Regions from separate parts of the Enterobacter sp. RHBSTW-00175 genome, predicted to be linked through region 1. Evidence: predicted binding sites of a transcription regulator. Region 1 holds the regulator's gene; each other region holds the start of a gene.
The links. The regulator PhoB, encoded in region 1, activates phosphate uptake and scavenging genes when phosphate is short. The targets are predictions, from matches to a motif close to CTGTCATAAAACTGNCNNAT.

Region 1 (8,105 bases):
GCAAAGACATCACCATGCCGAGCCAGCCGTTGCTAAAGAAGCCGCCGTTGCTCCACAGGTTATGAATACCGGTTGGCTGAACGCCGTTACCAATACCCCAGATGATGATGCCAAAACCGGCCGCAATCATGATGATAATGGTGGCAACTTTAAAGAAGGAGAACCAGAACTCCAGCTCACCAAACACCTTCACGCTCATCAGGTTAATGGCGCAGATGATCAACACCACGCTTAGTACCCAAATCCAGTGCGGTACAGCCGGGAACCAGACCCCCATGTAAATGCCGAAGGCAGTGACATCGGCAATCGCCACTATCAGGATCTCAAAACAGTATGTCCAGCCGGTGATGTAGCCTGCCAGCGGGCCTAAGTTATCTTGCGCGTAACGAGAAAAGGAACTTGCAGAAGGGTTATGCACGGACATTTCGCCCAGCGCGCGCATGATGATATACGCCGCCACACCACCAATGATGTAGGCCAACAGAACGCTTGGACCGGCCATTTTGATGGCATCTGCCGAGCCATAAAAAAGACCCGTACCGATAGCTGAACCCAGTGCCATAAAGCGGATGTGGCGGGTGCTCAGTCCACGTTTGAGTTTGTTAGTGCTTTCCATTTAAATCTTGCCATTCAACACGAAAAAAACAAAAAACCACGGGGCCTTAAGCCCCGTGGTTAAACAGTTTGTTACCGTTGATTAATGCGCGTTAGATGTAACCTGACGCCCTGCTGCACGGTCCCAGATAACGGCCAGAACCAGCGCTACAACGGTAGGCATCAGCCATGCCAGACCTTGTTCGGACAGCGGCAGACGCTGTGTCCAGGCTGGCAGCATTTCACTGAATGCTGATGCTTTGATTCCGTCAAGGATACCAAAAAGAAGGCTGATAAACATGGCCGGCGCAATAATTCGGGATGAATTATTCCACCACGGGCGAGTAAAGCTCAACACCACCAGCACAATGCACGGCGGATAAATGGCCGTCAGCACCGGAATGGAAACCTGAATCAGGTGGCTCAGCCCCAGATTCGATACCGCCATTGAGAAAATGCCCAGAATAAACACCAGCGAGCGGTAAGAGAGCGGCAGATACTGAGCAAAGAACTCAGCACACGCACAGGTCAGGCCAACGGCCGTCACCAGACACGCCAGGAAAATCAGCACCGCAAGCAACATGCTGCCCGCACCACCGAAGGTGTGCTGCACGTAAGCATGAAGGATAGCCGCACCGTTCGCGTTCTGTTCAACCAGCATAGCGCTATCTGAACCCAGGCGGAACAGCGCCAGATACAGCAGCGTCAGGCCCACACCGGCCATCAGGCCAGCCCAGATGGTATAGCGGGTCAGCAGACGCGCTTCGGTCACGCCACGGGAACGCGCCGCGTTCACAATAACGATACCAAACACCATCGCGCCCAGCGTATCCATGGTCAGATAACCGTTCACAAAGCCGTTGGAGAACGCCGCATTTTTATAGGCATCCATCGCATCGCTGATAGGGCCAGCCGGCCAGATGATAGCCGCAACGGCCAGCACGATCAGCGCCACAATTTTCATTGGCGCCAGGAAGTTCCCCACGGTATCCAGCAGCTTGCCCGGATAGAGAGAAACCAGAATGACAATCGCGAAGTACACCAGGCTGTAGATAAACAGCGGCATCGCACCGTCGCCGGTCAGCGGAGCAATCCCCACTTCAAAAGAGACCGTTGCCGTACGCGGGGTCGCAAACAGTGGGCCAACAGCCAGATAGCAGACCGTCGCCAGCAGAACGCCAGCCACTTTACCGATCGGTGTGCTGAGGCTATCAACGCCGCCGCCGACTTTCGCCAGCGCAACGATGGTCAGTACCGGTAGACCCACGGCAGTAATCAGGAAACCAAACGCAGCAGTCCAGACGTGTTCACCCGCCTGTAAGCCGACCATTGGAGGGAAAATGATGTTGCCTGCGCCAACGAACAGCGCAAATGTCATAAAGCCCAGCGCGATGATGTCACGCGATTTTAAGTGATGGGTCATAAAACCTTACTGCCTGTGGATGTGGTGTTGAAAACGTTGAGATTTTCGCCATCCCTGACGGGACAATACAGCGGAAAACTTGCTCAATTTCAGCGGGAAATTCTCCCGTCCTGGCGTGGAGAAGAATAGTTTTTCGATTTACCACGCAAATACAGTCGGTCTGACAGTATCTGGGGGGCAATTTAAACGCTTATAACGTTTAAAGGCAAGATGGGATCGTGAAACCAGAACAATATGCCAGTATGAAAAATCAGGCCAGCACAATACGCTATTTATAAGAAAAACCCATGGCTAATCATGCGAACAAAAAAGCATCTGGCGTATAAAATTCACTCAGGTTTTACTTGGCCGCAAAGCAAACGGGCCAGCAATGGCTGGCCCGTGGAAAGGAAAAATGACACGCCTGTTGTCAGGCGATTTTTTTGGCAATTAATCGTTCCGGGATAACGAAACTGAAACGAGTTCCTTTCCCCAGCGTGCTCTGAATATCGAGACGACTTTCATGATGATTGACCGCATGTTTCACAATCGCCAACCCCAGACCGCTTCCTCCGGTCTGGCGCGAGCGCGCTTTATCAACACGATAGAAGCGTTCGGTCAGGCGAGGCAGGTGTTCCGGCGAAATACCTGGCCCGTTGTCCTCAACGCTAAACTCCGCACCTGTCGGGGTATGTTGCCAGCGCACCACAATATGCGTCCCTTCCGGCGTGTGATTTACCGCGTTATAGACCAGGTTAGAAATGGCGCTACGCAGCTCATCCTCGCTGCCCAGTACTTTCAGGCCATTATCAACCTCAAAGGTCAGTTGATGTTTTTTATGGCTCAAGGTCTGCGCTTCGCGCTCTACAACGCGCAGCATCATCGGCACGTCGATAGTGTCATTCAACGCAAGCGTCGGGGCGGCCTCTATTTTCGATAACGTCAGAAGCTGTTTCACCAGCCCTTCCATCCGGTGCGTTTGCTCACGCATGGTATGCAGCGCTTTTTCGCGTGGCGCCCCTTCCAGCGTTTGCTCCTGCATCATCTCCAGATAGCCCTGCAGCACCGTTAACGGCGTGCGCAATTCGTGGCTGACGTTGGCAAAGAAATTACGTCGCGCCCCTTCCAGCTGGTGCATCTGCGTTACGTCGCGCGCCACCATTAACCACTGCTGGTCGCTGTAGGGCATCACGCGGATCTCAAGGTGACGACCATTGTTCAGTTTCAGATTATGCGGGCGGGTGAAGTCACGTTTTTTCAGATACTGCGTAAATTCAGGGTAACGCAGAAGGTTAAGGATATTCTGGCCATTATCATCCGGCCAGCGCAGCCCAAGCAGCTGTTGCGCCAGGCCATTACACCAGAAGATAGTCCCTTCTTCGGTGGTCAGAATGACCGCATCCGGCAGCGACTCCGCGCCACTGCGAAAACGTTTGATCAGGCTACCCAGCTCACGACGGCGCTTTTTATTACGCATCTGCATCTGATGCAGGCCGTAGAGCAGCGGCTCCCAGCTCCCGCTTCCCGGCGGAGGCGTCATACTGCGGTCAACCCACAGCCACCAGGAAAGGCGCAGTAAGTTCCAGAAATGCCAGATTAGCAGCCCGGTGACCGAAGCCAGTAAAAACCACGGCAAATGTCCAACGAATGCCCCCAGAATGAGGGCCGGGATACAACAAAGAATGAGTTCAAAAACGAGCCTTTTCCATGACAGACGTTCCAGCACGCGTCACACTCCTGTCATTGTTCAGAAACGGGTCGAGAAACGATAACCCGTGCCGCGGACCGTCTGCACCATACGATCGTGGCCGCTCAGCTCCAGCGCTTTACGCAAGCGGCGAATATGGACATCAACCGTCCGGTCTTCGACATAGACGTTAGTCCCCCAGACGTTATTCAGCAACTGCTCACGGCTATAGACACGCTCAGGGTGAGTCATAAAGAAATGCAACAACTTGAATTCGGTTGGCCCCATATCGAGTGGGTTTTCGCCGGTCATCACCCGGTGTGACGTTGGATCAAGACTTAAGCCCTGCATCTCAATCACCTCTTCCACCGCCATCGGCGAAATACGGCGCATCACCGCTTTAATACGGGCGACCAGTTCTTTAGGAGAGAATGGTTTAGTGATGTAATCGTCAGCGCCTGTTTCCAGACCGCGCACACGATCTTCTTCTTCACCGCGCGCCGTGAGCATGACAACCGGAATATCGCGGGTCATCGCTTCACGTTTAATGTGTTTGATGAACTGCAATCCCGAGCCGCCAGGCAGCATCCAGTCAAGCAAAATCAAATCAGGCCAGGGTTCGTTAAGTTGATTCACCGCGCTGTCATAATCTTCAGCTTCTACCGGCTGAAAGCCATTTTGTTCGAGCACGAAGCACACCATTTCACGGATCGGAGCTTCATCTTCTACGACCAGAATACGTCTCGCCATACTTTGCCCTGTCTTATCTTATTTAAGTTACAAGTTTGTAATGCGGCGTCATTATGCGTCAGATTTATGACAGATTTATGAAAAACATTACCACTATAAATGGCAAACTGTTGTTTTATTACAGCGGTTATTTTCCGTTCTCTGAAGGTTTATAATCCTATCCTCATTTTTTTGCCACGGAACCGTTATGCGCATACTTCACACCTCGGACTGGCATCTGGGTCAAAATTTTTACAGCAAAAGCCGCGCCGCAGAACATGAAGCCTTCCTGAACTGGCTGCTGGAAACTGCTCAGTCGCACCAGGTTGATGCCATCATCGTTGCCGGTGATATTTTTGATACCGGGCAACCGCCAAGCTATGCGCGCGAACTGTATAACCGTTTTGTCGTTAACTTACAGCAAACCGGCTGTCATCTGGTGATTGTTGCGGGTAACCACGACTCCGTGGCAACGCTGAATGAATCCCGCGATATTCTCGCGTTCCTCAACACGACGGTCGTCGCCAGCGCCGGGCACGCCCCGCAGATCCTGAAAAAACGCGACGGGACGCCGGGTGCGGTACTGTGTCCGGTGCCTTTTTTACGTCCGAGAGATATCGTTCAGAGTCAGGCCGGGCTTTCCGGCGGTGAAAAGCAGCAGCACCTGTTGCAGAGCATAACCGACTACTACCACCAGCAGTATGAAGCAGCCTGCGCCCTTCGCGGTGAACAGGAGATCCCCGTGATTGCCACCGGACATTTGACTACCGTTGGGGCGAGCAAAAGTGACGCAGTACGTGACATTTATATCGGCACGCTTGATGCTTTCCCGGCGCAAAACTTCCCGCCTGCGGATTACATCGCGCTGGGGCATATTCACCGCGCGCAGATGATTGGCGGTAGCGAACATATTCGCTATTGCGGCTCCCCGATTTCCCTGAGTTTTGACGAGACGGGCAAAGCCAAATCCGTGCATCTGGTGACGTTTACCGCTGGCAAGCTCAGCGCCGTCGATACGCTGGACGTCCCGGTCACCCAACCGCTCGCGGTGCTCAAAGGCGACCTGGCAGCCATCACCACTCAGCTTGAGCAGTGGCGTGGCGCGGCGCAAGAACCGCCGGTCTGGCTGGATATCGAAATCACCACCGATGAATATCTGCATGATATGCAGCGTAAAATTCAGGCCTTAACGGAAGATTTGCCCGTCGAGGTGTTGCTGGTGCGCCGTAGCCGCGAACAGCGCGAGAAAATCCTGTTGAGCGCTCAGCGCGAAACGCTGAGCGAGCTGAAGGTCGAAGAGGTTTTTGAACGCCGGTTGGCCCAGGAAGAAATGGACGATGCAAAACGCGCCAGGCTGAACGAGCTGTTCGCCCATACACTGCACTCACTGAATGACGAGGAAGAGAACGCATGAAAATCCTGAGTCTGCGTCTGAAAAACCTCAACTCACTCAAGGGTGAGTGGAAAATCGACTTTACCGCTGAACCTTTCGCCAGCAACGGTTTATTTGCCATTACCGGTGCCACCGGGGCAGGTAAAACCACGCTGCTGGATGCCATTTGCCTTGCGCTGTACCACGAAACGCCGCGCCTGCAAAAAGTCTCTCAGGCACAAAACGACCTGATGACGCGTGATACCGCCGAATGTCTGGCGGAAGTAGAGTTTGAAGTAAAAGGCACGGCTTACCGCGCTTTCTGGAGCCAGAACCGGGCGCGTAACCAGCCAGACGGCAACTTACAGGCTCCACGCGTGGAGCTGGCGCGCTGTGAAGACGGTAAAATCCTTGCCGATAAAGTGACGGACAAGCTTGAACAAACCTCGGCGCTGACCGGGCTGGATTACGATCGTTTTACCCGCTCGATGCTGCTCTCTCAGGGGCAATTTGCCGCCTTCCTCAATGCGAAACCCGGCGATCGCGCCGAACTGCTGGAAGAGCTGACCGGCACTGAGATCTACGGCCAGATTTCAGCACGGGTTTTTGAACAACACAAGGCAGCCCGTAGCGCCCTGGAGATGTGTGAGGCCCAGGCCGCTGGCGTGGTGCTCCTAAGTGAAGAGCAGCAACAACAGCTGCAGCAAAGTTTGCAGGTACTTACTGACGAAGAGAAAACCCTGCTGGCGCAACAGCAGAGTCAGCAGCAAACCTTTCAGTGGCTTACACGCTATGACGAGTTGCTGCGCGAACAGCAGCGTGCCACGGCCTTGCAGCAGCAAGCACAACAGGCACTGGCTGATGCCGGGCCTGAGCTGGCAAAACTTCAGCTGGCACAGCCTGCTGCTGCACTGCGTCCGCTCTGGGAGAGCCAGCGCGAGCAGACCACTCGCCTTGCGCAGACACAGCAGCAAATTGTTGAAGTAAATACTCGCTTACAGGCAAGAAACGCACAGCGGGCGCGAGTGCGCAACGGCGCGTTACGCACTCGCGAACAACTGCAAACTGACCTGACAACGCTCGCCCAGTGGCTTGCCGGGAACGAGCGTTTTCGCCAGTGGGGCCAGGAAATTGCCGGATGGCGTGCCCATTTCACCCAGTTGAGTCGTGATAAACATCAGCTTGTTGCACTCACTGCTCGCCTCGCGGAACTGCGTCAAAAGCTGGCCGGTTTGCCGGTAAGCAGCCTGACGATGACGACCGAAGAGGTTGCGGTGGCGATGGAGCAGCAAGCCCAGTCGCGCACCGCACGCCAGCGCCTGACAACACTCCACGCGCGCTATCAGCCACTACAAAAACACCTGGCACAATATGGCGAAAGCGTGCAAAAAGCCCAGGCTGAGCAGGTGACACTCAATGACACCCTCGCGCTACGCAGGCAGCAATACAAGGAAAAAAACCAGCACTATCTGGATGTCGAACAGCTTTGCAGACAAGAAGAGAAAATCAAAAGTCTGGAAGCCGAACGCGCCCAGTTACAGGCCGGGCACCCTTGCCCGCTGTGCGGTTCAACAACGCATCCGGCGGTAACGGAATATCAGGCGCTGGAACTCAGTGCCAGCCAGCGTCGCCGCGACGAGCTGGCAAAAGAAGTCGCGGCGCTGAAAGAGGAAGGTTTGCTGGTTCTGGGGCAGGTTAACGCCCTGACCCAGCAGATCCAGCGCGAAACAGCTGAGGCGCAAACCTTATCTCAGGAAGAGCAATCACTTACTAACGAGTGGCAAGAGGTGTGCGGCACGCTGAATATTCATCTGAATATTCAGGATGATATCACCCCGTGGATGAACGAGCAGGAACACTACGAGCGCCAGCTTTATCAGTTGAGCCAGCGCCTGACGCTGCAAAACCAGCTCAACGAGCAGGAAGAGCAGCAGCGGCAGTACCAGCAACAGTGGGCCGCAACCCGCCAGACGCTGGAACATATGCTGAGCGCGCTGTCACTGAGCGTGCCTGAAGAGGGAACTGAAGCAGGCTGGCTGACCGAGCGCGAAAACGAATTATCGCGCTGGCAGGAGAATCAAACCCGGCACAGCGCCATACAAGAGCGTATTAACGCCCTGACGCCACTGCTTGATACGCTGCCTGAGGCTGATAGCGCAGAGGCCGACACTATTATCCCGGATAACTGGCGCGACATTCACAATGAGTGCGTCTCCCTGCAAAGCCAGCTTGCAACTCTCCAGCAGCAGGAAGGGCTGGAAAGTGAGCGTATGCTGCAGTCGCAGGCTCAGTTTGCAACCGCACTGGCAGCAAGTACTTTT
Region 2 (8,105 bases), 370 kb from region 1:
CCGATCAGAAGGCAAGTAGATTTGGATGTCATTGACGCGGGACGCTTCGGTAAAGACCAGGCTGTGTTTATGGGGCGAACTTTTCATGACCTGTTCGCGCATTCGCAGAATACTTTCCGGGCTTACGCCATTGCTCCAGAAAATATCTGGTCGGGGAGCCATCATTGTCGAAATGAGTGCTTTAAGGCCGAACCACAGGAAATAGTTGTCGCTCAGAATGATGATTTGATAATCGGCGCGTGTGGTGTGAGACAGGTTCATTTACTTATTCCACAGGTAACCCTGGCCGTAATCCGCCGCGCTGGCGCGGGCAAGCGCGAAGTCGGCAAAGGTTTCAATGCCTTCAATCAGCACTTTGCTGGCCAGTTTTTCCGGGCGCGGAGTTTCCAGAATCAGGCGGGTGTAGAACTCCTCTTCCAGCAGCAGTTCGGAGGTGGCGTTCAGATAATATTTCCTCCGCGCGTTGCAACTCATGGCGTGGCGAAGCTGCGCAAAAAAATGCTGTTTACGCTGTGCAAAGGACATCGTTCTGAAGTAGTGCTCAAGATTGACGTGCGGTTTTGCCGTGGACAACATTTCCCAGGCAATGACATGTTCAGTATGTAATGTCCGGATGGATTCGAATTTGTAGCCAGTTAACATGATAGGGTTGCGTGAGTTCTCGTCGTGAATTGATGAGTTACGCAGTGTAGGGAGAGGGGGACTTTCAGGATATTTATAAATAGATTTGCCTTATATAAAGAGCTTTAATCTAATTTATAAATATTTTATAGGATTTTGAATGGTCGTTTGTGCGCCCGACAGGATGCCGGGCGCGGAGTGTGATTAGCCTTCGTTGCTTACAATTTTAATTTCTACCATCCCGATTCCCAGCTTACGCGGCGAGTGGCCAAGGATATTGCCTTCGTTGGTGGACTGCGGGTCTGGCGGCGCAATCACCAGGGTATTGCTGCGCGACGGGTTGTCGAAATGCAGCGTGGTGGTGGTGACATCATTGCCGAGCGTCAGCGCCTGAACGGTATCACCTACCCGCACCGGGATCGGGTGATTGGCGTTAGGGCCAAATGCCTTCGCGGTGATCACCAGATCGAATTTTTCCGGTAGCGGATGGGCGTATTCGATTTTCACTTCATCACCCAACTGGGCATTGGACCAGCGGCCCCAGGACTCAGGGCGCGAGATCCCGCTGAACTGCTTCACCTCTTCCGGCGCACCGGCCACGTTAAAGATAAAGCTGTCGGCTTTGTAACGAATATCGTTATCGACGATTTTCAGCATATCGACGTTGCGCTGGTAGCGGGTTGTGTCGATGACCGTATCTTTAAAGGCGGTTTTACCTTTCCACTGGGCTTTATCGACGTGCTGAACGATCTGTTCCCCGCCAAGCTGCCCCTGGGAGACGCACCAGTCGGTTGAGAGCGACAGCGGCTGCGACCAGAGCTGACCCATTTTGTAGCATTGATCTACCCAGACGAAGTTATCGCGCGGGGCGAAATCGGCCAGCTGGTAACGCAGTGGCGCTGAGTATTCACTTTCCGGTAGCGGCTCTACACGGTTATCCGACACGCGAAGCAGCAACGGCAGGCGGAAATGGCTGCCCGAGAAGGCAATCATGCCTTTCTGCTGATCGATGGTGAAGTCTTTCATTTCTTTCGGGAAGTTCCACAGGCGAATGATATCAGGCTTCCACGCGAGGATTTTTTCCTTCATGTTGAGGAACACTTCCGACAGCGACTGTCCTGACAGGGTGCTACGACCCAGACCAATAAAGTTATCACCGCCCAGGATATCCAGCACGGTGGCGCCGTTATCCATCGAGTTACGCTTGGTGGCAATTACATCCTGCTGCGGCTGGTCGCCACGCAGAATGAAGAACAGATTGCTGCGGTCCTGTTTGTTGAGCTCATCCCATGCGCTGTTTTTCATCGCCAGATGGTCAGAAGAGACAACAATCACCGTGTTTTTAAAATAGGGTGAGGCTTTAATTTTTTCGACCAGCGCGGCGATATGTTCCTGGCTGCACGTCACGGCGCTAAAGGACTTATTGTTTTTACCGTTGATATTGTAGCTTTTGCGCTGACAGGTGCGGGACACAAATCCGTCAGGATGGTGTGTGTCCACCGTCAGGGCGAACAGCGAGAAGCGCTGGCCTGAGCGGGACAGTTCTTCGAATTTCTTCCAGGTTTCATCCAGTACAGTGTCGTCGTAGAAGCCCCAGTCGTTACGATAGGCAGGGTCGGCTACCGTGGTTTTTAACTCTTCTGCGCCGTAAAGATGATCAAAACCGTGTGATTTCAGGAACACGTCTTTCCCGGCAAAGCGCAGGTTAGCTCCCTGCACAAAATAGTTTTCGTAGCCGGAGTTTTTCAGGATATCGCCAAGACAGATATTCTGCGGGAAGAAGCTCGACATGGACGCAGACGCGTTGCCTTCAAACGGGGCAAATAGCGGAATACCACACTGGGAAGCGACCATACCGGCGATGGTGTAATCGGTGCCGGGTAACTGCATGGTGTGGCTGAAATCAAGGCCTTCGTCTTTCAGCGGGCCAAGATCGGGAGTCAGGTTCGGGAACGCGTCATTATCAAAGTAGGTACGCTCCAGGCTTTCACCGTAGATGTAGACCAGATTGAGCTTCGGGCTGGCGATTTTCTTCGACGGCTCTTTGTAGTACGCAGCAAAATCAGGATCACCATCGCGCGACTGGGATTTGACCAGCTCGGTGATTTGGTGGAAGGCCGGGCTGGCATCCACTGAGGCCAGTGCCAGAAATAGCGCCAGCAGGCTGTAGCCAAAATGGTGGGGAAGATGCCGACGACGACGCAGTACCCAGGCGAGCGCGCTGAAAATAGCAACCAGCGATACCACGATGCCCAGGCCTGGAAGTATGTACTTACCAACACCTGCGCCGGTCAGGCTGTTCGTCAGAGTATAAAGTACCGCGTCATTAATGCCGTCGCCTGTAAAGTAATCGCTCGCATACAAGGTAATGTTGAGAACAATAAAAATGCCAAGCACCACCAGCGTGGCGATAAACCACCAGGTGTTGCGACCGGCTTTCCAGGCGTAAACGCCCACAGAGGCAAGAAAAAGGGTTAGGGACATTAACTCTGACAACAGCATATCCTCATGACGCCAGACGCTTAGCTGGCTAACTGGTTATTTTTTGGTATTACAATGTAATTGCGATGTCGCTTAGCTGCAATTTTAGTGTCACTAAAATGTGCTGTTGTTAGGATTTGGTTTAGAAAACCATTTTTTTGAAGGCGGTCGCATCCTGACTGGCGGACGCTGAGACTGTGGCAGGTGGTGAAAACGCTCATTTGACGCCGCGTTATAAGACTAACGTATTAAACGCGGCGTGTTGTGGCAGAAAATGGGGTCGATCAGGAGATGAAATTCATCCCCTGCTTCAGCACCAGATCGCAGGCTTTGGTTTTCACTTCTTTCGCCAGCGAAGAGTTGCCGAGGGTGCTCAGGTTAAGCTGTTGGCCGTTTTGCGCATTCAGCAGGCCCTGAATACCGTCCATGTAGTTGGTATCTTGTTTCTGTTCTTGCGTATCCAGACCCAGTTTGCCAAGCACCTGGTTTTTAATGTTCTGGGTGTCGGTCATGGAAGCCAGCTTTTGCTTCGCACAATATTCCAGAATACCTGCCGCGTTGTTCATGGTGCCCGCGCTCAGGCTCTGAGTGCTGCTACCTAACAGGCTGGTGAGGGAAGAGGCGGACAGGCCACCCTGAGAGCTGCTGCTCTCTTTGGTCAGCTCGTTCGCGGCGCTGGAGAGTGAATCTTGCCATGATGCGGCCTGAGCAACGCCGGATACCATCAGCGCGCCTAATACTGTGCTGAGAAGAACGTGTTTTTTCATAATTGCTTACTCGAACAAAGCCCGTTTTGGGCCGAAAGTGGAGCCAGTATATACCTCTTGTCGCGCCGGTATTTCCTGGAAATTTCCTAATACTCTTTGCCGGTAACGCGGCTGCGATAACTATCCCAGTCAAAGATGACATACAGGCTGTTACCGAGCTTCATACGATCCATGACGCGTTCACCCAGCAGACGGGTCATTTCGTCGATATTGTGGTTAGTCAGCATTCCGGTTGGGCGTTTTGACGAGGAACGGCGGTCGACAATCTGGTTAATGATCACCTTTTCATAGCGGGATTCGGTCTGAACGCCAATCTCATCAATGACCAGTAAATCGACGTTACTCAGGTCGTTAAGCAGCTGTTCTTCGCTGGTTTCGCGATTGCTGAAAGTGTCTTTCATGGCGGACATGATATCGGCCACGGTGATAATCAGCACCGATTTACCGCGCAGCAGTAGCTCGTTACAGATGGCAGCGGCAAGATGATTTTTCCCGGTGCCGGGCTTACCGCTAAAAATAAAGCTGGCAATGTTACCGTCGAATTCGTCTACATACTGGCGTGCGGCGGCCAGAGCGTTCATCTGCCCCTGCGACTCCACTTTGTAGTTATCAAACGAGCAGTTCTGGTGCAGCGGACGGATGCCAGAGCGGTTGAACGTGCGCTGCATTTTCATGGCCCGGTTTTCGCGGGCGAGGGCGGCGGCGCGGATCTCTCCTTGCTCTTTCTGCCATGCCAGCAGTTCTTCACCGGTCGTAAACGCGGGTTTGACGTTGGCAGGCATCATTTTTTGCAGACGTTTCATCAGGTCGCCGACGTTTTTCATTTAGCACCTCGGAATCCATTGGGGATCTGTTTGTCAGGTTCTGAAAAGGCGTTGATATCGCGCTTTGACTGACCGCCGTTACTGGCGCGGCTCATCTGAATGCTGCGCGCAAGTTTTTGCTGCCACTGAACATGGTGGAACACTTTGCCTTCTGCCTGCCAGTAGGCGGTGAATGCCGCCAGCTCTTCGGGGGTGACTGTTTGCGCGAGAGCAATCCCCCATAACGCGGCCTGACGCTGGAAATCGGCGTCAGGTTGCCATCCGCCGTACATGGCAAATTTCCCCATCGGCACGGCGACCGGGGCGCTTCCTGGCTCTTCAAAGAACTGAGTATCCAGCGTCACATCGCTCACCGGGCGCGACAGGCGCGCTTCGAGATCCAACAGCTGTGCCAGACGTTCAGGCGTGATCGCATAAAACGCCGGTGCGTTATCAGCGAATACCGCGAGCGTGCCGTTTTCGGCGTTGGTCAGTACACCACGGGGATCGTGCATAAATGCATCGATACCCGCAATGCTGGTGGTCAGGATTCTGGAAGACATAACACTTTCTCTACTGATTACTACGGGCGTGATATGGGCTTATGGTAGCACAGAGAGGAAGAGGGGATGGAGGGGGAAAGTATAGGTCACCCTCTCCCGGCAGGGAGAGGGAATCGGTCGGGATTACGCGATGATATTCAACGTCACGTCGATATTGCCGCGAGTGGCGTTAGAGTACGGGCAAACAATGTGTGCAGCATCGACCAGTTTTTTCGCTTCGGCTGCATCCATACCTTCAACGTGAATGTTGAGTTTCGCTTCGATACCAAAACCGGTTGGCAGCGGGCCAATACCTACTTCGCCTTCGATAAACGCGTCTTTCGGCAGGGAGAATTTATCGCGGGCAGCAACGAACTTCATTGCACCCAGGAAGCAGGCAGAATAGCCGGCTGCGAAAAGTTGTTCCGGGTTGGTGACTTCGCCACCCATGCCGCCCATCTCTTTTGGCACGCCCAGTTTTACATCCAGTACGCCGTCGGAGGAGGTTGCACGGCCATCGCGGCCTCCGGTTGCTTTTGCTTTGGCAGTGTAGACAACTTTTTCTAAAGACATGGCAGGTTCCTCATCTTGCATTTATATGTGCTATTAAATAGCGTGCGATATATATGTGTAAATAAATACGCGTAAAGTATAGCCTTACGCGCGCTGTAGCTGTTGGCGGAAAAGTTCAAGCTGTTCCTTAAGCCCTGCCAGGGTGGCGGTATCACATTGCACCGCACAACCTACCGCCTGCGGAATACCCACAGCTTGCTGTTGCAGGCTGCTTCCCGCGTCGCTCAGGGTGAGCACAACCTGACGCTCATCTTTACGGGAGCGATGGCGGTTGATTAGCCCGGCGCTTTCCAGACGTTTCAGCAAAGGCGTTAGTGTGGCTGAGTCAAGAAACAGACGCTCGCCAATCTCCGACACCGTAATGTTATCCTGCTCCCACAGCACCAGCATCACCAGGTATTGCGGGTAGGTCAGGTTAAGCGGTGCCAGCAGTTGCCGGTACAGCTTATTCAGCGCCAGGTTTGCCGAGTAGAGGGCAAAACAGAGCTGGTTATCCAGCAGCAGCGCGGGGGTGGCGTCGTTCGTTTTCGCGTTCATGAATTGAATATAGATAGTGTGCGATATAATTGCAAGCTATTTTATGGGCAAGTATAGCGAAGCGCCACCTGAACCGCCATTTTACGATAGTGCTGGCGTTGCGCCTGCTCGTCTGCGCCATCTTCAAACAGCAGCGTAAAGGTGTAGCTGTTGGCAACGTAGTGGAAGCTAAAACTGCTGATAAGACGGTGAAGATCGCGCGCGTCGACTGTCTGATTGAACAGCTGCTTTTCTTTTCCTCGTTGCAGGATCCCGGCGAGAAGTTCCAGCGCGCTGCGGTTCACCTGACGCAGGTAGCTCGACTGCTGCATAAAGCGGCCGCGCTGCATATTTTCCATGCAGATAATACGGATGTAGTCCGGGTGGTCGGCATGATAATCAAAGGTGGACTCGACCAGATGCACCAGCGCTTCAACAGGCGGCATTCCGGCCAGGCTCAGCTGTTTTTCACTGGCGCGGATTTGCGTATAAACGTGCTCCAGCGCCAGAAGATAGAGGTTTTCTTTGTTTTTGAAGTGGTACACCACCATGCGTTTTGTGGTGCCTGCCTTTTCCGCAATTTGCTCCATGCGGGCGCCGTTCAGCCCATACTCGGCAAAAAGCTCGATAGCGCTGTGAAAAATTTTATCCTTCAGGCTGCCTTCATTGTGGTCGGGGAATTCGCTGCCAGGGTTAGCCACTTCATTTCCTTATCGTCACCAAACGGAATGTTGGGATTATCACCACGGCAGCGCGAGAACACAAATCAAACGCGTGGGCGCTTGCGATACAGCCATAATCCGGGGATAGACAGCCCGATGGAGAGCGCGCCAACAATGGAAGAAGCTTTAAGGAAATTACTGAGCAGCAGGATCATTTGCGGCTCGCTATAGCCGAAGTGGCTGATTTTCACCGCCGAAATCATCGCCGTATAGGCGGAAATGCCGGGGAACATGGGAATAACTGCCGCCACGGTGAAGACCTTTGGATGCGCCAGATACCAGCGCGACCACTGAATGCCAATGCAGCCGACTAACATCGAGGCCATAAAGGTCGACCATTCGATGTTAAAGCCTGATGTCATCATGACCATACGCGAACCGTGGCCGATAGCACCCAGCAGTGCGCACCAGCGCAGCGCGCGGCGCGGCACATTGAATACCATGGCAAAGCCAACGGCAGGAATAGCTGCCAGAACCATGTCCTGGACCAGCGCTAACAGAAAATCAATCACGCCCATCCCCGTAACCCCCACAATGTCATTGCCATCACCACGCCGATACAGGTTGCCAGGGTCAGCAGACTGGCGATCGCCCATCGTGCGAGGCCGGTATTGATGTGCCCTTTAAACATATCGGCAACAGCGTTAATCAACGGGAACCCCGGAACCAGCAGCAATACACTGGCAGCCATCGCAATGGTGGGCGTGCTGGCGAACGTGGGCAGGCGCAGCAGCAAACCTGACACGGTTGTCGCGACAAAGGCCGTGATGCAGAAGTTAATTTGCGGGTGCAACTGCCGGTGTGTCAGAAGCTGTCTGACATACATGGCAATGCTGCTGGCGAAAAAGGTTATGACCGCGCCATCCCAGCCACCTTTGTTGAGCTTACAAAAACAGGCGCAGGAGAGCCCAACCATCAGCACAACCACCCAACGAGGGTAACGTAACGGTTTGATTTGGTTGAATCGTTTTTCTATCTCGTCCAAATCCAGCAGCTTGTGCTCTGCGAGTATGACAATGTGCTGCACCTCGGTGACGACGTGCATATTAATGCCGCGATCGTGGTTTTTGCGGGTTGAGG
Region 3 (8,105 bases), 1.4 Mb from region 1:
AATCTGGCGAGCCAGAGCACCATTTCTAATCTCTGGTGTAGTTCGTTCAATACCAATTGCATCATCTAATTTTTGTAAAATCTCTTCACAAAGGTCTCTCACACTTGAGTTGTATGGACAATTAATCTTTACCCATACGATTTGCTTACTGAAGCCGGGAAAAACTCCTTTATAGCTGCTGTGTTCTATAATCTGAGGGAAATGATCCATGACTTGCTCGATCATGGTAGTTTTTCCAGAACCACTCATTCCAACTATCGTAATGGTTTCAGCCTGGGATTTAAAATATCCACTTTCGGGTTCAATATCAGGACGCTCAGTCCCATAGTAATGAAGATATTGAATAGTTCCGCTTTTTAAAGGATTACGGGCTGCATAGCTTTCCCTAAGTGCCCGTAAAATCATTTTATAAGCCTGGATAAGATTGGTTTGAGGGCAACGGAATTTCTTTATACGTTCGACATACTGCTCTCTAACATTCGCCGGGGCAGTCCAGCGGATTTTTTCGTCAATTTCGGGAAAATAACTCATTTCCAGAAGTACTTCATCTTCCGTAAGCGCTTCAGGAAGTGCTTCAATTAAGGGGTTGCCACGATACTCAGGTAACTCCTGTTCTTTATATATCGCTGAAACGCTCCGTATAAGGTTCATTATTCTGCGTCCTCAGTCTTCTTCTTACCTTTTAACCATCTTTGTTTCTCCTCCCGGCCAGGCAAAAGCAGAACCTTACTGGATGACGGAAGTAGGGGTTCAGGTCTTCCATTAGCAACATCAGTTCGCCCTAATGAATCAAGTTCATTTTTCCTGTTCTTTTTAATATCTTTACCATGTACCCGTCGAGATTCGTATATTTCATTTAATCTTTCGTTACCTTTCTTGTTAAAATCATCTTTATTATTGATATTGCTGAGTGAATCCAGAGTAAATAAATTAATTTCTTTTTGAGTATCTACCCAATCAGCCATTACATCTGTATCAAGATGAGCTTTACCTTTAAATATATCTCTTTTCTTAAGCAGGTAATGCTTTTTGAAAATGCTATTTTTGTCAAATCTTACATATATATAATCTACGCAATTGTCATCTATTCTTGCTTCACAAGTGGTTCTTCCAAATACTCTGGCACCTGATGCAATGTCTGGATCACATTCATAAAAAAGATTATTGTACTGAATCCCACCGGCGGTAATGTTAGCGTTCACAGGGATCAACAATCGTGCGATCACTTCGTCGGCCCCAACGGCTCTTGCGCTGAATCTCCCGTGCTTTAAGCTTATCATCCAACTATTTTTTGGTGATATTACGAGATCATTTTCAATCAGTAAGGGATTGATATAAGCCAGTTCTTCATATGTTCTCTGATTATGTGCAAGTATCTCCCGAATCAGTAAAGACGTGACCTCCTGAATCGTTAAACAAGCCCTGGATTGCGGTGTTGGCGCTCCTTTAACAATCTTACCCCTTCGTGTTGTTCCAATAAGCCTATGAATAACTTCATCATTTAGAATACCGAAACAGCGTTCAACAATGCTTTTTCTGTCGCCTCTACCGACTGGCGCAAACTCAAGTTTTGTCAGGGGGGTCATCTTTTCCTGAGGTTTAAGACCAATCATCTCCCCGTTGTCACACATCAATGTTAATGGAATATGAGAACAAGGCCAATCATCATTAGTAATAGAGATTCCAAATAATCTACAATATTCTTTTTTTGGCATAAAGCAATTTGCTAACGCTTGTCGGGCAGCTCGCCATGAAGCATGGTATAAAGAAACATGAAGGCCAACAATCATTCTTGTTGCGCGATCCACCACTGTATAAATAGTTGGGCGCCCAATGACTTTTCGTCTGTTTAAACTCGAAATAAGATGTACATCAGCGACAGTTGAGTCTATTTCGAAAACATCACCCGGTAAAACAGTTGTATTAGCCGCACTACCTAAAAGCGCCCGCATTTTGAGGTCTATTTCTTTTTTCGTGTTCTTCTTCTTTATCGAGAAATCTTTAGTGAAGAGTTTTTTATTCCAGTATGAAAATTGTTTTAAAGAAGGAACATATGGAGCTCTATTTTCTAAGTTCGCTGTTTTAATTTCATCCCTAAAATACAAATCAATATGTCTCTCTAATGTTTTCTTTATCGTATCTCCGTTAACTTTATAATGATACATAATGAGAGATTTTCTAATATTATTTATATCTCTTTCATTAAGAATGAAAACACGTGAACGTTCATTAGGTAATGCTCTGTTTTTCTTGGAATTCCCAAGTTTAATTTCATGTTTGATTCTACTTTTCCCAGCGGCACCACAGTTCGAGAATGCGGGTAGTAATGCATAAACATCCTGCCCATGTCGCCAGTACAACGCCAGAAGCGTTCTGATAGTATATTGTGATATTTTTTTATTTCTGGAGTAGTCCATTAAAAGGTGAGACTTTTTATGTAATGCATAGTCGAACAGAAACATTCTGTCATCTACAAGATCTTTAATGATATTGTAATTTTCATCTCGCCTTCCCCTGTCTTCATCTGTTATTTCTTTCTCATCTACTAACATATATGAAGGGTATATATAATCTTTACAAGTTATGCTATTTGATTCAATATAATATTTAAACAATGAAAATGAGAAAGGAATTGGCTTACCCGTTCTTTCTGATTTTATTTTAAACAAAATTAACAAATCAACCTTTTTGTCAAAATCCAAAACACGATAAAGCCCCTCTGCAAGCAAATCAGTGCCTTGAGAGAGCCAGACTGAATTTCTAATAATATCCATTTGCGTTCAGTCCTATATAGTGGCCATTGGATATTATCTTTATCAGACCGGTTTCGAGTATTGGATATGATAAATCAATTTTTATCATTTTTAATCCAATCATTGCCTGCAATAACATCATCGCTTCTTGTGCATCTACCCCAATGATTGATGAAATCATTGCACGTAGTCCCACTATGGGATAAACATCTGGTTTAAGCTTCCATAGGATTTTATCAAGAGGATATTTATCATAAAATACAGAACCATCTCTTAATACAGAAGTAACCCAACAAATATTTTTACCGACGACGTTATTGAGTTCCGAGCCAACATAAATTTGAAACTCAACATCAATCAACTGCCAAAACATCCTCTCTATTTCAAGTTTTTGGGCTTCGCGTTCAGGTATGCTCTCGTTTTGTTTTACTGCTACAGCTTTGTATCGAAGTCCGCCTTCAGGAGTTCTCAAGGTCAGTAAAAAATCGGTTGTCATAACATTCAGAACTTCGACAGGTACTCCTCTTACTCCCCTCACCATAGGATGTTGAAAATGTAGATGATTTGCTATTTGTTGGGTAAGCCGGAGAGGAAAGAGTGGGAATTGTTCCCGGATATCAATCACCGAGTCATTAAACTCAGCCAGATAGAAAAAGTTACTTTCGACAGAAGAAAGGAGATGATGGTTTCGAAACGTCTTAAGGCCAAAGACTATCGAACGGTTTCCACGGGATTTAACGTCCTGAGCTCTAAGCCAGGGCTGATAACTTTGGCCATAGCCCACTCCTATGCCGTCACCTAGCGCATTTTCATAATCCAAATAGGATTTGAGACGCCTACCCCTACCCATGATCGTACCCAAAAAACGACATTGATACGTACCTATATGTGCATTTTATAGTCTCCAACCCTATAACCACACATTCAGTAAGTATACAACATTAGCGTCGTTTTTTGAGAATGGTTACAACTTTAGTGCTTTGTGTACAACTTTATTGTCTTCGGACAGCCAGAGCCTGCGCGCATGCCCATGCGCTCGCCCAGGCCCACTGGAAGTTATACCCACCAAGCCAGCCGGTAACGTCCATCACTTCACCAATAAAATAGAGGCCCGGCACGTCACGCGCTTCCATGGTGCGCGAAGAAAGCCCATCAGTATCGACGCCGCCAAGCGTCACCTCTGCCGTACGGTAGCCTTCGGTGCCGTTGGGTTGCACGCGCCAGTTTATCAGGGTATCGACCAATGCCTGCTGATCGCGGCTGTTGAGCTGCTTAAGAGACACATCCGGCACCTGCCCTAACACCTGCAAGCACTCAACCAGGCGCTTCGGCAACTGCATCGCCAGCGTGTTTTTCAGGCTTTGATTAGGATGTGCACTGCGCTGCTCGTCCAGGAAGCTTTCCAGGTCGCAATCAGGCACCAGATTGACCGTCACAAACTCGCCCGGTTGCCAGTAGCTGGAGATCTGTAACACCGCCGGGCCGGAAAGCCCGCGATGGGTGAAAAGCAGATTTTCGCGAAATACCGTGCCATCTTCGGCAGTGATGACAGAGGGAACAGACACACCGGAGAGCGTCTGAAGTTGTTCAAGTAATGGCTTATGCAGCGTAAACGGCACCAGCCCGGCGCGTGTAGGCAGTACCTTCAGGCCAAACTGTTCGGCAATCTTGTAGCCAAAGGGTGACGCACCCAGCCCCGGCATCGACAGCCCGCCGCTGGCAATCACCAGATTATCCGCGCTGACGGTTTCACCGTTCAGTTGCAGCGTATAGCCTTGCTCATCGCGCGATACCTCCAGCACTTCCGTACGCAGGCGCATGACCACATCGCCTTTTTCGCACTCGGCCACCAGCATATCGACAATCTGCTGGGCGGAGTCGTCGCAGAACAGCTGACCCAGCGTTTTTTCATGCCAGGCGATACCGTGTTTACCCACCAGATCGATAAAATCCCATTGGGTATAGCGCGCCAGCGCAGATTTGCAAAAATGACGGTTTTGACTCAAATATGCCGCGGGTTCGACATACAAATTGGTAAAGTTGCAGCGGCCCCCGCCAGACATCAGGATCTTGCGTCCGGGTTTTTTACCATTATCCAGCAGCAGTACCCGACGGCCCGCTTGCCCGGCCATTGCCGCACAAAACATACCCGCCGCACCGGCCCCAATCACAACGGCATCAAACCTTTCCACGTCAAAACCCTCTTCGTTAACTGCGCGGATTGTAAAGTTTCCGCTGTGGTCGCACCAGCGCAAATAAGCCAGATATCAGTCATATATTTGAAATATAAAATATATTTCTTTACCTAAGTCCACCAAAGCCGAAGGAATATCAAAAAAAAGCTATATTTCACTTTGCCCGTTGCGCATTTGTCCTGGATAATGCGCCGCGTTCATGTCCTCAAAATGGCGTAACGTCCTATGCTACATTTGTTTGCTGGCCTGGATTTACATACCGGGCTTTTATTATTGCTTGCACTAGTTTTTGTTCTGTTTTACGAAGCAATCAACGGCTTCCACGACACTGCAAACGCAGTAGCAACGGTTATCTACACTCGCGCAATGCAGTCGCAACTTGCGGTTGTTATGGCGGCGGTATTTAACTTTTTTGGTGTCCTTCTGGGCGGACTGAGCGTTGCGTATGCCATTGTGCATATGTTGCCAACGGATCTGCTGCTTAACGTTAGTTCTGGCCATGGCCTTGCTATGGTGTTCTCAATGCTGCTTGCTGCAATTATCTGGAACCTCGGTACCTGGTATTTCGGCCTGCCTGCATCCAGTTCTCACACCCTCATCGGCGCGATTATTGGTATTGGGTTAACGAATGCCCTGATGACCGGTACATCGGTTGTCGATGCGTTGAACATCCCGAAAGTGATTGGGATTTTTGCCTCACTTATCGTCTCCCCTATCGTGGGTCTGGTGGTAGCAGGTGGATTGATTTTCATCCTGCGTCGTTACTGGAGCAATACTAAAAAACGCTCCCGTATTCACCTGACACCGGCAGAGCGTGAGAAGAAAGACGGCAAGAAAAAACCGCCATTCTGGACGCGTATTGCCCTGATCCTTTCCGCTATCGGCGTGGCCTTCTCACACGGCGCGAACGATGGTCAGAAAGGCATTGGTCTGGTGATGCTGGTCCTGATTGGTGTTGCTCCGGCAGGCTTTGTGGTCAACATGAATGCCTCCGGTTACGAAATCACACGTACTCGTGATGCCGTGAACAACGTCGAAATTTACTTCCAGCAGCACCCTGAGCTGCTGAAGCAAGCGACCGGTGTTGACCAGTTGATCCCTTCACCGGAAGCAGGCGCAACCACCGCACCTGGCGAGTTCCACTGCCACCCGGCGAATGCGATTAATGCTCTGGAACGTGCGAAAGGTATGTTGGGCGACATCGAAAGCTACGACAAACTTACCGTTGAGCAGCGCGGTCAGCTGCGTCGCATTATGCTTTGCATCTCTGATGTGACGGATAAAGTGGCGAAACAGCCTGGCATAAGCGCTGACGACCAGCGACTGCTGAAGAAACTGAAAGGCGATATGCTCAATACCATTGAGTACGCGCCAATCTGGATAATCATGGCGGTTGCGCTGGCACTGGGTATCGGTACGATGATTGGCTGGCGCCGTGTGGCAACAACAATCGGCGAGAAGATTGGTAAGAAAGGCATGACGTATGCGCAGGGTATGTCCGCGCAGATGACAGCGGCGGTTTCTATCGGTCTGGCGAGCTACACCGGGATGCCAGTGTCCACCACCCACGTACTCTCCTCCTCTGTGGCGGGTACCATGATTGTTGACGGTGGTGGTCTGCAACGCAAAACGGTTACCAACATTCTGATGGCCTGGGTGTTCACACTCCCGGCATCCATCCTGCTGTCTGGTGGTTTGTACTGGATTGCGCTGAAGCTGATTTAATTCGTTAAGCGCAACAAAAAAGCGGGCCAGGAAACTGGCCCGCTTTTTTTATGCTCAGTGCCAAATCATCAACGCAATCATACTGACCACAACCAGGCCGCACAGGGCGCTGGTTAAAATAAACTGACGACGCAGGCGCTCACAGCGACGGATAAACTCTTCATCGTGATGATCGCGGTAGCGCTGGTAATAGATATACCCCACCAGACGCATCTGCTTGCTGGGCTGTCCATGCGAGGTGAAGAACCCTCCACCGTCCACATACTGATAAAGCAACGGATCGCAACCACGAAGTACCACTAATAGCGCACGTAACGATGAGAAGTAGCGCGCCATATTCACTATGCAAACTACGCATAACGCCCAAAACAATGCGACGGTGCTAATCATACATCCTCCCCGGCGTCCGCCCTCGAAGCAAAGCCCCTGAGCTACCGCACCCAATGCCCTGACAGACAGTTCAGTGAAAGAATGACTCAAAAGTCGATCCGGTTCGCGTTTTAATATCCGAACGGCTCATTAAATAGTGTAGGAGATCCGTTAATTTTTTTGCCACAAGGTTAATCGTTATCAACGCGAAGGCTTGAAAAATTTGTTGAACTGAGCCGTAATGAAAGCAACAGACGACGGCTTTCTCTTTTAGTCATCGATAACTTAAGGAAGGAGTAACACTATGGCTTACAAACACATTCTCATCGCGGTAGACCTCTCCCCGGAGAGCAAAGTGCTGGTTGATAAAGCGGTATCCATGGCGCGTCCCTATAACGCGAAAGTTTCTTTGATTCACGTTGATGTGAATTACTCCGATCTCTATACCGGTCTGATCGATGTGAATCTGGGCGATATGCAAAAGCGTATCTCTGAAGAGACTCACCATGCACTGAGTGAGCTGTCTACCAACGCGGGCTACCCTATTACCGAAACCTTAAGCGGTAGCGGCGATCTGGGTCAGGTACTGGTTGATGCAATCAAGAAATACGATATGGATCTGGTGGTTTGCGGTCATCACCAGGACTTTTGGAGCAAGCTGATGTCTTCAGCGCGTCAGCTGATCAACACCGTTCACGTGGATATGCTGATTGTTCCACTGCGTGACGAAGAAGAAGAGTAAGTGGATTAAATTCCCCTCACCCTCTCCCACCGGGTTGAGGAATCCCCACAAAAATACGAGCACGGACGGCTCCCTCTCCTTTTTGGGGTGTACGGTCCGGGGACATGGTAGACAGGTGTTCGGGGACATGGTGAACACTTTTTAACATCCTTTACCCATGGTGATCGACTTTTTCTTCAGGTCGATCACCCCCACTTTCGTGCTGTACCACCACACCTCGTAGCTGCCGTCTTCCTGCATCTCCTTCAGCCCGACCCGTTCTCCCCTGAACGCCTTGCCTGCGCTCAGACTTACCCCTTTCACGCTCAGCTTTCCGCTGAT
Region 4 (8,105 bases), 410 kb from region 1:
GGTTCTGAACGAATTATTTTCTGCTGATATTAAGGTGAACGGAATCATGCACCGTGCTTAACTGACAAGCAGTACAGCTTTTGGCTGCCATTTTGCTTTTGTTACGATGCTGCAATAAACAAATCCCGCAACTGATGCAGCTGGTCACGGATTTGCGCAGCCTCTTCAAACTCCAGATTCTGCGCGTGTTGCATCATCTGCGCTTCCAGCTCATGAATTTTCTGCTGGAGCGCTTTTGGTGTCAGCACGACAGTATCTTCTTCCACCACTGAACGCGCCTTGCCCCGCCCTTTTGCTTTTGTTTTGGCGATGTTCTGACCCAGCGCCAGAATATCCACCACCTTCTTGTTCAGCCCTTGCGGCGTAATACCATTTTCTTCGTTATAACGCTGCTGTTTCTCGCGTCGACGTTCCGTTTCACCAATCGCTTTCGCCATCGATGGGGTTATCTTATCGCCGTAGAGGATCGCCTTACCGTTCACGTTACGCGCGGCACGGCCAATGGTCTGGATCAGGGAACGCTCAGAACGCAGGAAGCCCTCTTTGTCGGCGTCCAGAATCGCGACCAGCGACACTTCAGGCATATCCAGACCTTCTCGCAGCAGGTTGATCCCCACCAGTACGTCGAACTCGCCCAGACGCAGGTCACGGATAATTTCCATACGCTCCACGGTATCGATATCCGAGTGCAGATACCGCACGCGCTCACCGTGTTCTTCAAGATATTCAGTCAGGTCTTCCGCCATGCGCTTGGTCAGGGTCGTCACCAGCACGCGTTCATTGATGGCAGCGCGGATACGAATCTCAGACAGAAGATCGTCAACCTGCGTAGCAACAGGGCGTACTTCGATAATCGGATCCAGCAGACCGGTAGGACGCACCACCTGGTCCACCACCTCGTCGCCCGATTTCTCCAGTTCATAGCTGCCCGGCGTTGCCGACACGTAGATAGTTTGCGGAGCAAGTGCTTCAAACTCTTCAAACTTCATCGGGCGGTTATCCAGCGCTGATGGCAGGCGGAAACCGTACTCTACCAGCGTCTCTTTACGTGCCCTGTCGCCGCGATACATGCCGCCAATCTGCGGAATCGTCACGTGGGATTCATCCACCACCAGCAGGCCGTCCGCCGGAAGGTAGTCAAACAGGGTTGGCGGTGGCTCGCCCGGCCCGCGGCCAGAGAGGAAGCGCGAGTAGTTTTCGATACCGGAGCAGTAACCCAGCTCGTTCATCATCTCCAGATCAAACTGGGTACGCTGGCTTAAACGCTGCTCCTCGAGCAGCTTGTTATTCGCCAGTAGCACCTTACGGCGGTCTGCCAGCTCGTCTTTAATATCTTCCATCGCCTGCACAATACGTTCACGCGGGGTCACGTAGTGCGTTTTAGGGTAAACCGTGAAACGCTGAATGACCGATTCCACATGCCCGGTCAGCGGGTCAAACAACGACAGCCGCTCAACCTCTTCGTCGAACAGTTCAACACGCAGTGCAATATCGTCTGACTCTGCCGGGAAGATATCGATAACTTCGCCGCGCACGCGGAACGTACCACGCTGGAAGGCCTGGTCGTTGCGGGTGTATTGCAGCTCTGCCAGGCGGCGCAAAATCGCACGCTGATCGATGATCATCCCCTGGGTAAGGTGCAACATCATCTTCAGGTACAGGTCCGGGTCGCCCAGACCGTAGATAGCGGACACCGAAGCCACCACAATCACATCGCGGCGTTCCAGCAGTGCTTTGGTTGCCGACAGACGCATTTGTTCGATGTGTTCGTTCACCGACGCATCTTTTTCGATAAAGGTATCGGAGCTTGGGACATACGCTTCTGGCTGGTAGTAATCGTAGTAAGAAACGAAGTACTCCACCGCGTTCTCCGGGAAGAACTCTTTCATCTCACCATAAAGCTGAGCCGCCAGGGTTTTATTCGGGGCAAGCACCATAGTGGGGCGCTGGAGATCCGCAATGACGTTGGCAACGGTAAAGGTCTTACCCGAGCCGGTAACGCCCAGAAGCGTCTGATGTGCCAGACCGTCTTCCAGCCCCTCTTCCAGGCGACGGATCGCCTCAGGCTGGTCGCCTGAAGGGCTGAAAACAGAATTCAATTTGAACGGTTTACTCATGGGCGATGACCTGATGACGTAATTAGCGGCAGGTGAGTAATTTTACTCGCAGCTGCCAGGATTGCCAGTAAAAAATACTGGATGAAAAACCAGTGGCGTGTCAGGATATTTAGAGTAGCGTTCGATTGATTAGCGTAATCCCGGTCAAAATTTAGACTGCGACAAAATAAAACACCAGCGAACCCGGGTTATCCCCAGAACTTTTTCTTTTTTAACATTTGTCAAGCCGTGTAATGAAAGTTTTGTGGCAACCAGTGACAGTTTCATTACGCTAATTGCTTTTATATAACAATTTGATTTTTAACCGATATTTTCTAAAGCCGCGTTTCGCACCAATTCAGGTGTAAGCCGCGTGTTCTCTCGCTTATCGCGTGTTTTCTAACTCTAATACACATGGTTATCCACAGGAATAGTGGATAACTGCTTCCAGCCCGTATAGACCGCCACTCAGCTAATTCCCGGTTTTTCCCACCGGTGGGGTGACAAAAAAATTTTATAGCTGTTTTTTGATGATAATCAGTTGCGTCAGACATAACGGTTTGGTGAGATCTTAATCACAATTCAGTGATTTTATCGCTGCACCACAACTCAACACCGCCAGCACTGCCACTGTGCAATTCCGTGCCGCATCCCTACCTTGCCCCAGGCTCATTCCTAAAAAAGTCTCTTTTTTAATCAACTTAACGGTTCTGGCAGGAGTTTTGCACAATCCGTACGAGCCATACCCACATCGATTTTTAAGGAGAGAAACATGTTGAGTCTGCGTGCAGTTAATCAGTTTTACGGAAGCCAACATACGCTATGGAATGTTGATTTAGATTTACCGCCAGGCCTGTGTACGGGGGTCATTGGCCTGCCGGGTATGGGGAAAACCACGCTGATGAACTGCATCGCGGGAAATTTACCCGTTGATAGCGGAACAATCATCTGGCATGAAGCGGGGGCACCACCGCGCGATCTGCTCAGCCAGCCACCTGAACAGCGAAACCGACCTGGCATTGGCTACGTCTCGCAGGACAGACGGATTTTCTCGCAGTTGACCATTGAAGAGAATCTGCATATCGCGATGCGGGCCACGGGAAAGCCTGATGCCTCAGCCAAAAGCGAGGTTTACGCGCTTTTCCCGCAGCTCTATACGCTGCGCCAGACACGCGCCAACGGGTTACCGCCCGATATTCAGTATCAGCTGGCGATAGCCAACGCCCTGGTGAATCGCCCGCGGGTGTTGATTCTGGATGAACCGATGCACGGCGCAGGGCCGAGCTTTGCCCAGAAGCTTGCGCAACTGTTGATAAGGCTGAACCGTGAGCTGGGTATGACGGTACTGTTAGCGGAGCAGCAGCTGTCGTTTATCCGTCGGGTTGCGGACCGCTTCTGCATGTTGTATCGCGGGCGTAACGTGGCACAGGGCCACGTTAACGAGCTGAATGATGAGCTTATTGCCCACTGGATGACACTGGAGGCAAGACGCTGAGATCCAGATAGTGACCGGTTTCGGCACTGTCGGCCCCCTCAGCAAGCCAGGGGATCTCACCCAGGCATGGCGCGGGCAGCACGCGTTTTAGTGTTGCCAGATATTCCTGATGACGCCTGCCTGGTGCGACCACATCGTTGGCTATCCAGCCCGCCAGGCGCAACCCCGCCTGCTGGATGGCCTGCGCAGTCAGCATAGCGTGGTTGATGCAGCCAAGCTTCACCCCCACCACCAGGATAACCGGGAGCTGTTCAGCCTGTACCCAATCGGCAAAGGTTTGTTGATCCGAAAGTGGTGTAAACCAGCCGCCTGCTCCTTCCACCAGTACCCACTCTGCCTGTTGCTCCAGAGCGCGTAATCCCTTCGACAACACCGCGAAATCAATCGCCCGGCCTTCGTCTGCACTGACGATGTGCGGCGAGGTTGGCTCGGCGAATGTGTAGGGATTCACCTGCGAGTAGCTCAGCGTAAGGCTGCTGTTACGTTGCAACGCCAGCGCATCCGTATTGCGTAATCCCTCTGTTGTCATCTCACTGCCCGAGGCCACTGGTTTGTAGCCCGCGGTGATAAACCCTTGCAGATTCGCCGCTTGCAATAGCGCCGAGCTGGCAACCGTCTTACCGACTTCCGTATCGGTGCCGGTGACAAAATAACGTTCAGTCACGTTCGATAATCCCATGAAAAAGTTGATAAGAGAGCGGAAACTCGCCCTGTTGCTGCGGCCAGGCCATCTCTAAACGGTGCAATTGTCCACGGGTAAGCGGTTTTTTGTCCCGTCCCGAATGCAAATGCGTCGCCCCAATACCTTTCAGCGAGCGCATGGCGCTGAGGGCATCGCTAAAACTGAGCGTAATGGTCTGCACCACGCTGCGGTTACGCCAGCCTTTCAGCGCCTGGAGCACCTCATCCTGCGATAAAAACCGGTTAGCGTGCGCCCCGGCATCCACCGCATGCCAGGCCTGATTCAGCTCCGGCAACGAGCTTTCAAGCAGCGTGGTAAAAGCGATTTTTCCACCGGGTCGTGCCACGCGATACAGCTCATGCAACGCCTGAGGCAGGCTGCTGCACCACTGCACTGCAAGGTGGCTCCACACCAGGTCAAACTGCCCGTCGGGCAGGGGAATGGCTTCAATATCCGCGACCAGATAGCGGTCAGCCGCCTGTTGCTGGCGTGCTTCGTCAAGCATTTGCGAAGAGAGATCGATAGCTGTCACACAGCTTCCCGCGGCGCGCCAGTAGCGGCTGTTCGCGCCCGGGCCACATCCGGCATCCAGCACCTGCGGGAAATGGCTCTCGCCCAGCGTGCTGAGCAACCCACGCGCGCTCTGACGTTGCAGTTCATCGTGTTGTGAATAGCTCTGCGCCGCGCGACCAAACGCAGCGGCAATGGCCTCTTTATTGACGGGCGGCATACAGCGCCTCCAGCAGCGTATCGATATCCTGCGTTTCGTGAGCCGCCGTGAGCGTAAGGCGTAACCGCGCCGTGCCAGGAGGTACCGTCGGCGGGCGGATCGCCGTCACCCACATGCCCTGTTCGCGTAGCATTTGCGCCAGCTTCAGTGCCCGGCCGTTATCCCCTACGATCACCGGCTGAATTGCACTCAGTGAGTCAGTGCTCTGGAAAGGCAGCGTGCTTAAGCCCTGGCGGAAATGCCGGATGTGTTGTGCTAAGCGCTGCCGACGTGCTTCTCCGTCATCCCCACGTATTACCTGCATTGACGCAGATAACGCCACGGCCTGCGCAGGCGGCATACTGGTGCTGTAAATCAAGTGTCGTGCGAATTGCAGTAGATAATCGGCAACCGTTTCACTGCACAGCACCGCCGCTCCGCTGACACCAAATCCTTTACCGAACGTCACCACCAGCAATTCGGGTTTCACGCCCTGGTGATACGCGCTTCCGCGCCCTTCATCACCCACCACGCCGATCCCGTGGGCATCATCCACCAGCAGCCAGGCGTTATGCTGCTGCGCAACGTCATGCAGGGCGTTTAGCGGTGCGCTGTCGCCGTCCATGCTAAACACCCCTTCCGTCACCACCAGCTGTTGGCCGTCACAGGGTTTGTCCAGCAGAGCGTGAAGCGGGGTGGCGTCATTATGGGCAAAGCGGCGAAGCTGCGCCGGGCTCAGGTTTGCCGCCTCCAGTAGTGAGGCATGGCTTAAACGGTCGGCCACAATTCTGTCGTCTTTCCCCATCAGGGCGGTAATCACCGCCTGATTGGCCGCAAAACCCGAGATAAACAGCAACGCACGGGGATACCCCAGCCAGTCGGCAAGCTCTTCCTCCAGCGCCTGATGGGCTGTGGTGTAACCGCTGACGTGGCCTGATCCCCCACTGCCCACGCCGTAACGTTCGGCTCCCTGCTGCCAGGCGCGGACAATCTGCGGATGCTGACTTAAGGCCAGATAATCGTTACTGGAGAAGTTGCAAAAACGCTGATTGTCGCGGGTGAGAAAACGGCCTGCACCGTTTTCCACAACCCTGCGTACGCGAAAAGCCTCCGCCGCCCGGCGTTCCTCCAGGGCGGTGTTTATGCGTTGTTGCCAGGTCATACAGCTGCCGCGTTGTAAAACTGGTCAGTATCGGCGTTGAAAATTTGCTGCTCCAGCTGCTGCTGTTGCTCGTTATCGCCCGTCAGCACATCAGTCTGGTGCGGATTCAGCCCTAATTTACGGAACAGCTGGACGTCTTTGTCCTCTTCCGGGTTTGGCGTGGTCAGCAGTTTGCAACCGTAGAAAATAGAGTTTGCACCGGCCATAAAGCACATCGCCTGCGTCTGTTCGCTCATCTGCTCGCGCCCGGCAGACAGGCGCACAAAGGAGGTCGGCATCATGATGCGCGCCACCGCAATGGTGCGGATAAAATCAAACGCATCGACGTCGTCGTTATCCGCCAGCGGCGTACCTTTCACCTTCACCAGCATGTTAATTGGCACGCTTTCTGGTGGGGTTGGCAGGTTGGCCAGTTGCAACAGCAGACCGGCGCGATCTTTCACCGTTTCGCCCAGGCCGACAATACCGCCGGAACACACTTTGATGCCCGCATCACGGACTTTATCCAGGGTGTCCAGGCGCTCCTGGTAGGTACGCGTGGTGATGATGTTGCCGTAAAACTCAGGAGAGGTGTCGAGGTTATGGTTGTAGTAATCCAGACCCGCAGCGGACAGACGTTGTGCCTGATCGTCATTCAGCGTTCCCAGCGTCATACAGGCTTCCAGCCCCATCTCCTTCACGCCTTTCACCATCTGTTCCAGATAGGGCATGTCGCGATCGTGTGGGTTCTTCCACGCAGCACCCATGCAAAAACGGGTCGATCCTGCGTTTTTCGCTTTACGCGCAGAATCCAGGACCTGCTCCACTTCCATGAGGCGTTCGGATTCAAGACCGGTTTTATAGCGAGCGCTTTGCGGGCAATATTTGCAATCTTCCGGGCACGCGCCCGTCTTGATCGACAGCAGCGTACTGACCTGCACATGACGCGGGTCGAAGTGCTGGCGGTGTACCGTTTGCGCTTCAAACAGCAGCTCAAGGAAAGGCTTATCAAATAATTCAGTGACTTGCGACATTGTCCAGCGTGCGTGGTGAGCCATCGGGCTTCTCCAAAGGGTTTTGTTAATTTTCGGTTCGGTTTATACTCGTAAACCTAAAACTTTTCAAAATGGTTTACAAGTCGATTATGACCCAGGACGATCTCGCCTTCGATAAGCTGCATATCTGGCACCCTTACACTTCCACGACGAACCCGCTGCCCGTTTACCCTGTGGCCTCTGCCCACGGCTGCGAACTGCATCTCGCCAGCGGCGAGCGGCTTGTTGACGGGATGTCCTCTTGGTGGGCCGCCATTCACGGCTACAACAATCCGCGTCTGAACGCGGCGATGAAAGCGCAGATTGACCAGATGTCGCACGTGATGTTCGGCGGCATCACTCATCAGCCTGCGGTTGACCTTTGCCGCCGTCTGGTGGCGATGACACCTGACTCGCTGGAGTGCGTTTTCCTCGCGGACTCGGGTTCCGTCGCCGTTGAAGTGGCGATGAAAATGGCGTTGCAGTACTGGCACGCAAAAGGCGAGGCCCGCCAGCGGTTCCTCACCTTCCGCAACGGTTATCACGGGGATACCTTCGGCGCGATGTCGGTCTGTGATCCGGATAACTCGATGCACAGCCTGTGGAAGGGCTACCTGCCGGAAAACCTGTTTGCCCCGGCGCCACAAAGCCGTTTCGGTGGTGAGTGGAACGAGATGGACATGGTCGGCTTTGCGCGACTGATGGCCGCGCACCGCCATGAGATAGCCGCAGTGATCCTCGAGCCTGTTGTGCAGGGTGCAGGTGGGATGCGCATGTACCATCCCGAGTGGCTGAAACGTATTCGTAAGATGTGCGATCGCGAAGGCATTCTGCTGATTGCCGATGAGATAGCCACCGGCTTTGGCCGCACCGGCAAACTGTTTGCCTGTGAACATGCCGGTATTGCGCCGGATATTCTGTGCCTGGGTAAAGCGCTGACCGGCGGCA

Region 2: opgB (phosphatidylglycerol--membrane-oligosaccharide glycerophosphotransferase) is a predicted target of PhoB. The motif match lies at 3,332-3,351, and genes of this name have one in related genera.
Region 3: pitA (inorganic phosphate transporter PitA) is a predicted target of PhoB. The motif match lies at 5,022-5,041, and genes of this name have one in related genera.
Region 4: uvrB (excinuclease ABC subunit UvrB) is a predicted target of PhoB. The motif match lies at 2,349-2,368, and genes of this name have one in related genera.

The regions. Positions count from the first base shown of each region.
Region 1 is NZ_CP055930.1:3,217,488-3,225,592, reverse strand. It holds gene proY (proline-specific permease ProY) at 1-616, opposite strand, end outside; gene brnQ (branched-chain amino acid transporter carrier protein BrnQ) at 698-2,017, opposite strand; gene phoR (phosphate regulon sensor histidine kinase PhoR) at 2,427-3,722, opposite strand; gene phoB (phosphate response regulator transcription factor PhoB) at 3,744-4,433, opposite strand; gene sbcD (exonuclease subunit SbcD) at 4,621-5,826, shown strand; gene sbcC (exonuclease subunit SbcC) at 5,823-8,105, shown strand, end outside.
Region 2 is NZ_CP055930.1:2,844,781-2,852,885, forward strand. It holds gene HV107_RS13505 (LuxR C-terminal-related transcriptional regulator) at 1-261, opposite strand, end outside; gene HV107_RS13510 (hypothetical protein) at 262-642, opposite strand; gene opgB (phosphatidylglycerol--membrane-oligosaccharide glycerophosphotransferase) at 826-3,117, opposite strand; gene HV107_RS13520 (DUF2501 domain-containing protein) at 3,387-3,869, opposite strand; gene dnaC (DNA replication protein DnaC) at 3,956-4,693, opposite strand; gene dnaT (primosomal protein DnaT) at 4,690-5,235, opposite strand; gene HV107_RS13535 (organic hydroperoxide resistance protein) at 5,359-5,787, opposite strand; gene HV107_RS13540 (MarR family winged helix-turn-helix transcriptional regulator) at 5,872-6,324, opposite strand; gene HV107_RS13545 (TetR family transcriptional regulator) at 6,366-7,004, opposite strand; gene HV107_RS13550 (threonine/serine exporter) at 7,070-7,543, opposite strand; gene HV107_RS13555 (threonine/serine exporter ThrE family protein) at 7,534-8,105, opposite strand, start outside.
Region 3 is NZ_CP055930.1:1,828,484-1,836,588, forward strand. It holds gene HV107_RS08705 (ATP-binding protein) at 1-651, opposite strand, end outside; gene HV107_RS08710 (Tn7 transposition protein B) at 651-2,774, opposite strand; gene HV107_RS08715 (TnsA endonuclease N-terminal domain-containing protein) at 2,761-3,603, opposite strand; gene HV107_RS08720 (NAD(P)/FAD-dependent oxidoreductase) at 3,746-4,945, opposite strand; gene pitA (inorganic phosphate transporter PitA) at 5,174-6,673, shown strand; gene uspB (universal stress protein UspB) at 6,728-7,063, opposite strand; gene uspA (universal stress protein UspA) at 7,347-7,784, shown strand; gene HV107_RS08740 (IS481 family transposase) at 7,926-8,105, opposite strand, start outside.
Region 4 is NZ_CP055930.1:3,631,144-3,639,248, reverse strand. It holds gene uvrB (excinuclease ABC subunit UvrB) at 102-2,117, opposite strand; gene HV107_RS17300 (ABC transporter ATP-binding protein) at 2,869-3,591, shown strand; gene bioD (dethiobiotin synthase) at 3,554-4,255, opposite strand; gene bioC (malonyl-ACP O-methyltransferase BioC) at 4,248-5,003, opposite strand; gene bioF (8-amino-7-oxononanoate synthase) at 4,987-6,144, opposite strand; gene bioB (biotin synthase BioB) at 6,141-7,181, opposite strand; gene bioA (adenosylmethionine--8-amino-7-oxononanoate transaminase) at 7,268-8,105, shown strand, end outside.